3 regions of the Carnobacterium sp. genome follow, and region 2 is predicted to be linked to each of the others. Evidence: riboswitches for the same ligand, from Rfam matches in the RefSeq annotation. Region 2 holds a riboswitch; each other region holds the start of a gene.
The links. Region 2 has a riboswitch for thiamine pyrophosphate ahead of thiT (energy-coupled thiamine transporter ThiT). Riboswitches for the same ligand answer to the same signal wherever they lie in the genome.
Positions count from the first base shown of each region.

Region 1: another riboswitch for thiamine pyrophosphate. It lies ahead of thiT (energy-coupled thiamine transporter ThiT); the one in region 2 lies ahead of thiT (energy-coupled thiamine transporter ThiT).
Region 3: another riboswitch for thiamine pyrophosphate. It lies ahead of thiM (hydroxyethylthiazole kinase); the one in region 2 lies ahead of thiT (energy-coupled thiamine transporter ThiT).

Region 1 is NZ_JBEMBC010000029.1:6,100-10,393, forward strand. Features, by position in the region: gene cls (cardiolipin synthase) at 1-1,228, opposite strand, end outside; gene thiT (energy-coupled thiamine transporter ThiT) at 1,392-1,955, opposite strand; TPP riboswitch at 2,028-2,131, opposite strand; gene ABS911_RS07520 (GNAT family N-acetyltransferase) at 2,630-3,118, opposite strand; gene ABS911_RS07525 (HD domain-containing protein) at 3,172-3,837, opposite strand; gene ABS911_RS07530 (quaternary amine ABC transporter ATP-binding protein) at 4,286-4,294, shown strand, end outside.
Region 2 is NZ_JBEMBC010000081.1:2,788-7,081, reverse strand. Features, by position in the region: gene cls (cardiolipin synthase) at 39-1,490, opposite strand; gene thiT (energy-coupled thiamine transporter ThiT) at 1,644-2,204, opposite strand; TPP riboswitch at 2,290-2,393, opposite strand; gene ABS911_RS12370 (GNAT family N-acetyltransferase) at 2,483-2,977, opposite strand; gene ABS911_RS12365 (HD domain-containing protein) at 3,027-3,692, opposite strand; gene ABS911_RS12360 (quaternary amine ABC transporter ATP-binding protein) at 4,153-4,294, shown strand, end outside.
Region 3 is NZ_JBEMBC010000016.1:8,621-12,914, reverse strand. Features, by position in the region: gene ABS911_RS04990 (YtxH domain-containing protein) at 1-86, shown strand, start outside; gene thiE (thiamine phosphate synthase) at 208-828, opposite strand; gene thiD (bifunctional hydroxymethylpyrimidine kinase/phosphomethylpyrimidine kinase) at 833-1,648, opposite strand; gene thiM (hydroxyethylthiazole kinase) at 1,645-2,388, opposite strand; TPP riboswitch at 2,532-2,630, opposite strand; TPP riboswitch at 2,688-2,786, opposite strand; gene ABS911_RS04970 (alpha-amylase) at 2,935-4,294, opposite strand, start outside.

The DNA.
Region 1 (4,294 bases), on a different contig from region 2:
CTCCATCAACAACAACTGTTTTCGCATGTAAGAAACCATTATCGTAAATGTATACTTCTGCTCCCGCATCCACCATAGCCTCTGCATAATACATTGTTGCACGATAAATAAAGGGATGATCTGGTTTATTTGGTATCATAATTTTTACGTCAATCCCTGACATAACGGCAATTTGGATAGATTCTAACACAGAATCATCTGGAACAAAATACGGTGTTTGTATGAAAACTGACTCTTTAGCCATACTGATCATCTTAATATAGCCTTTTTTTATTTGTTCAAGATCTGAATCTGGACCGCTAGATACAACTTGGATATTTGTGTGTCCTTTTTTATCGATCAAAGGAAAATAATTTTCTTCATATTCTAATTTATGGTTTGAAACAGCTGCATTCCAGTCCATCAAAAAACGACTTTGTAAAGCTAACACTGCATTCCCTTGAATTTTCAAGTGGGTGTCTCTCCAATAGCCAAATTTCTTATATTCGCCTAAATACTCGTCTCCTACATTAAAACCACCGGTGTACCCAATTTTACCATCGATTACTACAATTTTCCGGTGATTCCGGTAGTTGAATCGTAAATTAACAATTGGCAGCTTAGATCCGAAAAAAGGTTCAGCTTTTCCACCTAATTTTTTTAAGGTCTTAAAAAATTTTGGTCTTAATGATCTAGATCCTAACGCATCATAGATGACTAGAACTTCTACTCCTGCAGCTGCACGTTCTTCCAATGCTGTAAGGACGCGTTTCCCAATTTTATCATTATGAATAATGTAATAGATCATATGGATATGATGTTCTGCTTTAGAAATATCTTCAATCAATGAATCAAATTTTTTTGCCCCATCGGTAAATAATTCAACCTTATTTCCTTTTGTTAAAATGGATTCATCACTTTCTAAAAACAAACTAGCCATTTCCTTGGCATTTTCAGACGCTTGTCTTTCAGATAATAATTCTTCATCATCAGCCAGCATTTCTTTCTGAGCTTGCACAAGCTCTGGCATCCCTATATTTTCTTGCGAATTAATATCAAATATTTTTTCGCGGGTCAATTTTTTCCCGATAAATAAATAAAAAATAAAACCTATACCTGGTAAAAGAATGAGCACAAGCAACCAAGCCCAAGTAGCTGCAATATCTCGTTTTTCGCGAAATACCGTGATAATAGAAAGTAAAACATTTAGAAAGTAGAGCCCTAAAATTATGTATAGTATAATGTTCATTCAGTTATTCCTCTCCACCTTGTTATTGTCTAATCTTACTACTTCCGTTTTCTTTTAGCTACTAGAAACTAGCTGTATAAAAAAAATAACTGTCAAAGAAAAAAAGAGACTGGAGTAATTATCCAATCTCTCAATCTATAGACTTATTTAAGTAAATCCAATCTTATTTTTTTGGTAAAAACAAGGTTGGCGTCGTTTTGGCCATGATGCATAAAACTACACTAGTAGCTATTCCCGTTGCTAAGGCACTTCCACCATTCGCAATAAATGAGTACCAAATGGGATTCATACCTTCTGGAGCATAGCTTCCCCAGAAATAATAACCTGCAATAAAGTGCCAAAAGAAACGGGCAATCGTTCCAATAATCGTTCCAATTAGAATAAATTGATACTGCTTGAATTGGTTATTTTCTTTAAAAGCAAGTTGTAAAGGTTTCCTAACTACACCTGCAAAACCAACAAATGCAAAAGCAACAAAATACTCTATAAACCCTTGTAATGGATGCAAAATGCTAGCATTTCCTATTAAAAAATGTAGTATCCCCCAAAGAAAACCTGCTGCAGTTCCTGCCACGAAACCACGTCTAAATGCAAACAAGGTCAACGGTATCATACCTAAAGAAATGGTAAATCCTGTTCCAATATTTGTTGGAATCAGGGACAATACAATAGCTAAAGCCGCAAATATTGTACCTTCTATCCAAACTCGTAATCGATCATTTCTCAAAAAAACTCCTCCTATTGTGCTGAACAGTGCCACACATCAAAGGAGGAGCTCGAATTATCATTATAAATAACATTTCGTCCCCGTCACAATCCCTACGCTCGTACTAACGAACAGGTTCCAAGGGTTAGAATCTATTGATTCAATCTCAGCTTTTTACAGCACCCCTTTGTGATGGTTGTTCATTTAATTTTTCTTACTCCATAAACATAACATTATTCTAAATAAATTTCAATTATAATAATAGGAACATTATCATTTATATTCATTTACATAAGTTTGAATTACTACCTTTGAACTAGACATCGGAAACTTAGTGCGTAGCTTAAACAGGTAAGTTAGAAGCTGCGTTACCAAGGCCACATAATGCTGGTTTTTCAGTCCATTCTCATCCTGACTATAAAACTTTTTGACCATGGTCTATTGTTTCAGGTGCTTGAAAAACAAATGGAAATCAAACTTTTTAGTGTAGGCATTCGCTTGAGTAATTTGCTCTTGCAAGTCCATAGGCAAATAGTTAAAAGAAACGGTTCAATCCATTTACAAAATGAATTTTTTTGTTTTATTCTTATCCATAAGACCATTCCTTTACAGTGGTCTTATGGATAAATCATCTTCCAACCATTGTAAAGGAGTAAAGGATTTTTTATTTTTACGAAAATTTGGATTGATCTATTTTAATGCAACACTAGTGCCTTTGAGTATATAAATTTATAGCCATCCAACTCTTTCACTTTGTTTTTAGTATCTTTAAATCCAGATTTTATATACATCATTTGTCCACTAATATTATCGTGATTGATTAATAGTATAATTTCATTAATTGAAGGGAAATGTTCATTAACAAATTTAGGCAGTTTTTCCATTGAAGCTTTACCATATCCTTGTTTTAAATACCGCTTATCAACTGAATGAGCTTTTAATAAAATAGCATGAGGATTTGAACCATAATTTAGAATAGCGTCTCCAGTTTGAAGGATAAAAAAGCTCACCATTTTATCCCCGTCTAACACTAAAATCGGATGTTTTTCACTTTCGTGTAAACTTTCTGTCATACCGTCCATAGGTTTCACTGTATATGGAGTTTCTTCTATTGTATAATCTTCTATCATAGGGATATCGCCTACCGTTGCTTCTCTTAATATCAGACCTTCCATCTCACCCATAACAAACCTCCTATACTTTTCATTTCAATCCGATTGAAATGAAAAGCCTCTGCTTATTTCTCCCCGTCCCATTCAGCGTAAAATTCTTCTAAATAAGCTTCCATATAAGAATGCCTTTTTTCAGCCATTTCCTTTCCAATACTCGTATTCATTTCGTTTTTTAATTTTAATAATTTTTCATAAAAATGCATAATTGCTGTATCTTCTCCCGAACGATATTCTTCTATTGTAATGTGATCTCGTGGTTTTTTTTCTGGATCATGAATTAACCGATTTTTTGAACCCGAGTAGGCCATAGTGCGTGCAATTCCAATTGCCCCTAATGCATCCAAACGATCTGCATCTTGAACAATTTTCCCCTCTATAGAAGATAATACCACTTTATTCGTTCCGCCCTTATAAGACATATGAAGAATAATTTCCATTATTTGTTCGATTTCTTGTTTGCTTAATGAAAATCTAGAAAGCCATACTCTGACCTTTTTCTCTCCTTCAGCTTCTGTTTTATTTAACTTGCCGTCTGCTACGTCATGTAAGAGAGCTGCCATTTCACAAATAAAGAGATTAATACTTCCTTTTTCCTTTTGCGCTATACTTTTAGTTAAATTTCGCACACGGTGAATGTGCCACCAATCATGACCACTAGCATCATCTTTTAAAAGTTGGTAGACATATTCTTCTGTCTCATTTATTATCTTTTTTTGCAATTCCGTTAACATCCATCGTTCACCTCTTTTTGGCCATTAAACTACTTAAAATAAGTTTATCAACCCCACTCAAAAATCACAAGTTATATGTCCAATGTAATTTTATTTTTTATCGATCATTTTCTAGAAAAGGACCAATAATCGACCTAAAAAAAAGTTTTTTCATTTTTTTTATTCATGCTCTAAGGTCCGTTATGAAGGCAAAACAAAGGTACTAAAGCTTATTTTTGAAAATGCTTTGGTTTTTCATTTGTTTTCATTCATGTTACACTGATTATTGTGTTCCATTTAGAACTATTTTTTTTATGAATAGTTGTCGTTGTTTTTCGTAAAAGGGGTTTTAGATAAAACTACTATAGAAAGTGGTTGGCTAGTCAATTTATGTTTGGATTCTCTCTTAATATCAATTTTGATTTACTAGTTTGAGATTCATACCTAAAAAGGGAAAGGAGATGTTATTTTGTCAAAA
Region 2 (4,294 bases):
TTAGTATTCCAAAATCTTTCTTTAGCTAGCTTATGAGTTTATAGAATTGGAGAAAATAATCTAGAAAAAGTTTGTTTAAATTTCATCCATTTAGATTTATTATCAATGATTTCTTTTGTCAGTAGATAGCTTTTCTTCATATCTTCATAAAAGAAATTTTGCTGTTGCTGAGCAATCTTAGCATCATAGATAAAAACATTTACTTCAAAATTTAATTTAAAACTACGGATATCAAAATTAGCTGTTCCAATCGAACAGATATCTCCATCCACAACTACTGTTTTTGCATGTAAAAATCCATTATCGTAAATATATACTTCTGCACCAACTGCTGCCATAGCTTCAGCATAATACATGGTAGCCCGATAAATAAATGGATGATCTGGTTTATTCGGTATCATGATTTTAACATCAATCCCAGACATTATAGCAATTTGAATAGATTCCAATACTGAATCATCTGGAACAAAATAAGGCGTTTGAATAAAAACAGACTCTTTAGCCATACTGATCATCTTAATATAACCCTTTTTGATTTGCTCAAGATCTGAATCTGGGCCACTCGAAACGACTTGTACGTTCGTATGCCCTTTTTTATCAATTAAAGGGAAGAAATTTTCTTCATATTCCAATTTATGTTTAGGAACTGCTGCATTCCAATCCATTAAAAATCGACTTTGTAATGCAAGGACAGCATTTCCTTGAATTTTTAAATGGGTATCTCTCCAATAGCCAAATTTCTTATACTCGCCTAAATACTCATCTCCAACGTTGAAACCGCCAGTATACCCAATTTTCCCATCAATAATCACAATTTTACGGTGATTACGGTAGTTAAAACGTAAATTAATCAATGGAAATTTTGAACCGAAGAAAGGTTCAGCTTTGCCACCTAGTTTTTTTAATTTTTTAAAAAAACTAGGCTTTAACGATCGAGAACCTAAAGCATCATAGATAACTAGAACATCAACTCCAGCAGCTGCACGTTCTTCTAAGGCTTTAAGAACACGTTTTCCTATTTTATCGTTATGGATAATGTAATAGATCATATGGATGTGATGCTCCGCTTTAGAAATATCTTCTATTAAAGAATTAAATTTCTGTGCTCCATCAGTGAACAATTCAATTTTATTTCCTTTAGTTAAAATTGATTCGTCACTTTCTAAAAATAAACTTGCCATTTCTTTTGCGTTTTCAGTAGCTTGTTTAGCAGATAATAAATTTTCATCCTCTGCTAACATTTCTTTTTGAGCTTGTACGAGCTCTGGCATTCCTATATTTTCTTGAGACTTGATATCAAATATCTTTTCACGGGTCAATTTTTTCCCAATAAACAAATAAAAAATGAATCCAATTCCTGGTAAAAGAATCAATACAAGCAACCATGCCCAAGTAGCAGCAATATCTCGTTTCTCACGAAAAACCGTAATGACAGCAAAAACGATATTTAAAAAGAAAAAACCCAAAAGTATGTATGTGATAATCTGCATCGACGTATTCCTCTCCAACTTTATTATTAGTCAATCTTACTACTTCCCTAATTTTTTAGCTACTACAAACTAGCGAACTGCAGGAATTCATTACCAAAAAAGAGATTGGGCAGCTGCCACAATCTCTCACTTATTTATCCTTAAAAAAAATGGTTAATGTTTACTTTTTGGTAAAAACAACATTGGAGTCGTTTTAGCTATGATGATTAATACAACGCTTGTTACTATTCCAGTAACGAGTGCACTTCCACCGTTCGCAATAAATGAATACCAAATAGGATTCATTCCTTCTGGAGCATAACTTCCCCAAAAATAATACCCTGCAATAAAGTGCCAGAAGAAACGAGCTGCTGTTCCTAATATCGTTCCAAAGACAATTAATTGATATTGCTTTAGTTTTTTATTTTCTTTAAAAGATCGTTGGATAGGTCTGCTTACCAGACCTGCAAAACCAACAAAAGCAAAAGCAACAAAATATTCTATAAATCCTTGTAATGGATGCAATATACTAGCGTTTCCAACTAAGAAATGCAATACTCCCCATAAAAATCCTGATGCAGACGCTGCTATAAAACCATACCTAAATGCAAACAACGTTAACGGAATCATCCCTAACGAAATTGTAAATCCTGTTCCAATATTGGTTGGAATCAAAGATAACACAATTGCTAAAGCGGCAACTATCGTCCCTTCTATCCAAACACGTAACCTCATACTACTCAAAAAAAACTCCTCCTTCATGTGTTGAACAGTGCCACACATCAAAGGAGGAGTCCGAATAATCATTTTAACACTATTATTTCGTCCCCGTCACAATCCCTACGCTCGTACTAACGAACAGGTTCCAAGGGTTAGAATCTATTGATTCAATCTCAGCTTTTTACAGCACCCCTTTGTGATGGTTGTTCATTCAATTTTACTTCCATATAATATAGTACAATTATACTGATTTTTTGTCAATATACGATTTGATGATTCAACTATTAAGCAGATTAAACTAGACTGCCCTCAAGTATTTTTGAGTAAACAAACTTATACCCATCTGCTTCCTTTACTTTCTTTTTGGTATCTTTGAATCCTGATTTTAAATACATCATTTGTCCACTGATGTTATCGTAATCAATCAACAAAACAATCTCATTAATAGAAGAAAATCGCTCTTCTATATACTCCGGTAATTTTTCCATTGAAGCTTTTCCATATCCTTGCTTTTGATACCGTTTATCGACCGAATGGGCTTTTAAAAGAATAGCATTGGGATTTGAGACATAGTTTAATACCGAATTTCCTGTTTGAAGGATAAAGAAACCTACCATCGTATCTTGGTCTAAGATCAAGATAGGGTATTTTTCATTTTCATGTAAACTTTCAGTCATACCGACCATAGGCATCACTGTGTAAGGATTTTTTTCTATTATATAATCTTCTATCATAGAAACATCGCCTACTGTTGCTTCTCTTAGTATAATATTTTCCATCCTATTCATACACTAACCTCCACTGATTTATTGTATTAAACCTCTTTATAAGCCTACCTTACCTGTCCCCATCCCATTCAGCATAAAATTCTGATAAATAGTGTTCCATAAAAGCATGTCTTTGTTCTGCTAACTTTTTCCCAGGAGTTGTATTCATTTCTTCCCTTAGTTTTAACAATTTTTCATAAAAATGCATAATAGCTGTATCTTCTCCAGAACGATAATCTTCTATAGTAAGATGTTCACGTGGTTTTTTTTCCGGATCATGTATCAATCGATTTTTTGAACCTGAATAGGCCATTGTTCTAGCGATCCCAATTGCTCCTATTGCATCCAATCTATCTGCATCTTGAATAATTTTTCCTTCTATTGAAGTCAATTTAGTTTTATTTGTCCCACCTTTGTATGACATGTGAAGAATGATATCCATTATTTGTTCTGTTTCTTCTTCAGTTATAGGATGAGTTGAAAGCCAACTTCTAACTTTCTTCTCCCCATCAGCTTCTGTTTTATTCATTTTTTCATCAGCCACATCATGTAAAAGAGCCGCCATCTCGCAAATAAAGAAATTTATTTCTTTACGTTCTTGTTTTGCAATACTTTTTGCTAAATTTCTGACTCGATGAATATGCCACCAATCATGACCGCTAGCATCATCTTTTAATAATTTATATACATAGTCTTCTGTATGTTCAATAATTTTTTTTTGTAAATCTGTTAACATTTTTTCCACCTCATTTGTACTCTTCCAGCACTTCAAAATAAGTCTATCAATCCCACTAAAAAACCACAAGTTATATGTCAATTTTTATATCTTATTTTTTATCTTTTTTTACAAGAAACCTAAAAAGAAAACGCTTTTAAAAACTTTTTTTATTTTTTTTATTCCCCCTCTCAGGTCTGTCGTCAAGGTAAAACAACGGTATTAAAGCTTATTTTTGAAAATGGTTTTGTTTTTCATTTTTTTTTATTCATGTTACACTGATTATTGTGCTTCATTTTAAAAGTTTTTTTTTAATGAATAGATGTCGATTTTTCTTAAACATTTTTCAAAGAAATCAGCCATTTTACGAATGGTTTCTATAACAATTTATGTTTTGATTCTATCCTTATCAGATTGTACTTTATTCATTTTGATTCACTAGTTGACATTCATAAATAAAAAAAGGAAGGGGATGTTATTTTTGTCAAAAATAACTATTGAAAATGTTACAAAAGTTTTTGGTAAAAGAACAACACAAGCCTTAGAGTTGTTAAACCAACAAAAATCTAAGCAAGAAATCTTTAAAGAAACTGGGGCCACTGTAGGAGTAAACAACGTTAGCT
Region 3 (4,294 bases), on a different contig from region 2:
CTGTGGAAGTTCCACCAACAGCTGTAGTTGAAGACTTATCTAATGCTCCTGACTTATCTGTTGAAGAAAGACGTGGACAATTATAGACCTAAAACGAACTTAAGATAAAAACAACACTCCCGCTAATGAGCAAATCATTAGCGGGAGTGTTGTTTATTTATGACTATTCAAATAATAAAGAAACGGTATATGGATCCTTTAAAACAATTAATTTATTCTTTTCGTTAGAAGGAGGTTTTTAACCGTTTGCCTAATATCTTTACTGCGACAGATAACTGAAATAACCGATACCCCGTCTGCTCCTGAAGAAAGAACGTCACTAGCATTTTCTTCTGTGATTCCTCCTATACCAACAATAGGAAAGTTATTAAACTGTTTTCGCATAACACTTAAAAAATGCAATCCAGCAGGAGGCTTCGCGTCTTTTTTAGAGCATGTTTTGTATATTGGACCAATTCCCACATAATCTGCTCCATTAAGTATTGCTTGTTCCATTTCTTTAGAATTGTGTACAGAAACGCCTACTATTTTTCCTTTCGCTTGTTTACGAAATCTAGAAAGAGCTAAATCTTCTTGTCCAATATGGATACCATCAGCATCTAGTTTAAGCGCTAGTTCAACATCATCGTTGACGATAAAAGGCACTTGATATGCTTGACACATTTTTTGGCAAGCACGAGCAAACTCTTCATAGATGATACCTGTTAATGCCCCTTCACCTTTTTCACGTAATTGGAAACATGTAATACCTGCTTTTAATGCTTCTTCAAGTGTTTTCAAAGGGTCTTTTGTGCAGTTCCTTGTTCCCATTATAAAATAGACGCTCAATATATTACAATCCACTTACTACTACCTCACAGATTCCTTGCTGACCATTATAAGCAAAATGATTTGTTGGTCCATGTCCATTTCCAATATGAAGAGGAGTGGAAATAGCTAGATGGATGAATTTTTTTGCTTCAATTATAGATTCCTTTATCGATAGTCCTTTTGCAATATTTGCTGTAAGAGCTGCAGAAAACGTACAACCTGTCCCATGTGTATCTTTTGTTTGTATACGAGGGGTGCTTATCGAAAAAGAATGCTGACGAGTGTATACTCTATCCGTTGCCTGTTCTCCATCTAAATGACCTCCTTTTATAATCACGCATTCAACCCCCATTTGAAGGATTTGCTGTGCAGCTTCTTCAATATCTTTAACCTCTTTAATTCGTCTACCTGTTAACAGTTCTGCCTCAGGAATATTTGGTGTGCAGATTGTTGTATAAGGAAAAAGTTTTTCTATTAATGTTGTTACTGCTGCATCCTGTAAAAGATTTGCTCCGCCCTTTGCGACCATCACAGGATCAACAATCAACGGAATATTTTGTTGTTGTATGATTTTAGCTACAACTTCAATAATTTCAGTTGAGAATAACATGCCGGTTTTAATTGCTTTTATAGAAAAATCATCCAGCACAGTTTGTACTTGTTGTTGTACAAATCTTGGTGATACTTCAAAAATGCCGTGGACTCCTAGTGTATTTTGGTCAGTTAATGCTGTAATAGCTGTTGTCCCAAATACACCAAGTTCTTGAAATGTTTTTACATCTGCTTGAATTCCAGCACCACCACCTGAATCTGATCCGGCAATTGTTAATGCAATCATTTCTCCATCTCCGCTAACTCTTGCAAGGCATTCATAAATTGTAAAGCAAACGTTCCTACCTCATTTGTACTATGCTCAGCAGCTTGTTTGTAGTCTTTTAGCGTTGTTGCTAAATCTTGCAGTTGATTTGTATCTCCAATAGCAAGAGACGCTGCACAGATAGCACTTAATAAACACCCAGTACCTGTAATGTGTGTCGCTATTTCCTTGCCTCCTGAAATATGAATTCCCTCATGCCCATCTGTTATAAAATCTGATTCACCTGTTACAATAACAAAGCACTTATACTGCAAAGACATTCGCTTTGCTACTAGAGCAATATCTATTTCACCTGTGCCGCTATCTACACCTTTTGATTGCCAAACCTCACCTGCAATTGCTGCTAATTCTCCTACATTGCATCGAATTAAATCAAACTGAATATTTTTTAAAAATAGTTGAACCAATTGTCTCCGATAACTTGTAGAACCAACGCCTACAGGATCCAACACTATAGGAATGGATAATTCATTGGCTTTTTTCCCAGCTAACATCATAGATTCTGCTGTACGATCATTCACAGTGCCAATATTAATAAGCAATGCTTGGGCAATCGACACTATTTCAGAGACCTCGTTCATTTCATCAGCCATAATAGGTGAAGCACCGACTGCAAGCAACCCATTCGCTGTAAAATTAGCAACCACATAATTTGTCATGCAATGCACTAAAGGAGCTTTTTTTTTAATTTGTACTAACATGTTTCATTCCTCTTTCCTCTACTTTTTTTGTCTGCCATTTCTTTCACTATTCATCAAAAAAAACTAATTTTCAGTCCTCCTTTATTTTGGACGCAAGCAAAAAAAAGCCTCTACAACAGTTGTAGAGGCTAAAAAAGTGTATAAGAAAAACACTAATCGCTCCCTACGTCAGTATTAACTAACAGGTTCAAAGGGTCAGGTTTTAACCTTCTCAACACAAGTGTGTCCCCCCGCAATTAAAAGTTTTACAAAAGAAAAACTCCCCATAAAAATGGAGAGCTCAGTACGTATAATCTAATACATATGTACATAGTGCTCCCTACGTCAGTGTTAACTAACAGGTTCAAAGGGTCAGGTTTTAACCTTCTCAACACACATGTGTCCCCCTGCAAAACATTTAATTACTTATAAGCTTACTATAGACAAACTATTTAATCAATTCTCTTAAGTAAATAGACATTAAGAGTACAAAAAATTAACTAATGAATAGACTTTTTCAGTCTATTCATTAGTTAGCAACAACTTGATCTTTTTCTTTTAGTTTAATTATTCTTCTTTATTAACCCATACAGATATGGATCCAGCTTCTACAAGAAAATGACCATTTCCTTCCTCATCAATAATTACTGTCTCCGCACAATTGCCTAAATAATCTTCATAAACAAATCCCTTTTTTTCTTTTCCTACAAGCATATCTTTATATCCTTCTTCACTATTTGAAATGACTACGGCACAGCCCTTTGGATACTCTTCATTTCCTGATCGAGTCCAACCAATACAATTTCTGTGATCAAAATAATCTGTTTGATTTCCATAAGCATAATTCTTTTTAAGGTACAATAATTTATCGATTATTTCACGTTGAGGTTCAATTGGGTTATCCCCTTTAATACCATAATAATCACCGTAAAAGAGCACTGGATAGCCTTCTTGTCTTAGTAAGATAACTCCATAAGCTGCAGGCTTAAACCAAGGTTCAACAAATGATTCAAGAGATTGGCTTGGCTGTGAATCATGATTGTCTACAAATGTTACAGCTTGTGTAGGATTGTTTTTGATTAATGTTTGGTCAAGTAAATGTGTCAAATCAAATTCATTACCTATTTTTGAAGCTTGTTCCAATTGATGATGTAAACCCACATCAAATAAATCCAACTTGTAATCTTGACTATCTAAGTAATTATTTAAACTAGAGTAATTTTGATCCCAATATTCTCCAACAATAAAGAATTGTTTGCCAAAATTAGATTCAATACTTTCACGTAATTCATAAATGAAATTTTCGTTGATGTGTTTGACTGCATCTAACCTAAATCCATCTACTCCCGTTTCTTCAATAAACCAGTTAGCCCATTTTTTTGTTTCTTCAATAACTTCTGGATGACTGTAATCAATATCAGCGTACATTAGGTAATCGTAATTGCCATATTCATCATCTACTGTTTTATCATCTGCCCAGCCTTTATTTTGTCCTTCAATGCGATAAATAGCTTTTTTCTCGTTTTCTTGATTGTAATCCGTTCCTGAAAAATGGTACCAATGCCATTGGAAATCAGAGTATTTTCCTTTTCTACCTGGAAAAGTAAACTCTGTCCATCCTTCAATTTCATAGGGTTCACTGATTGTTTGATTGCGATCATCCGGATCCACTTCAATCGCTTTAAATCGCTCAACTCCATCTGCACCTGCTTTATGATTTAAAACAACATCTGCATAAACTTGGATCTCGTATTTATGCAGCTCCTCAATTGCTGCTATTAGTTCCTCTTTTGTACCATATTTAGTACGCACAGTTCCTTTTTGATCAAATTCTCCTAAATCGTATAAGTCATAAATGCCATATCCATTATCTTTTTCCCCAGTACCTTTAAAACAGGGTGGAATCCATACACTTGTTACCCCGATT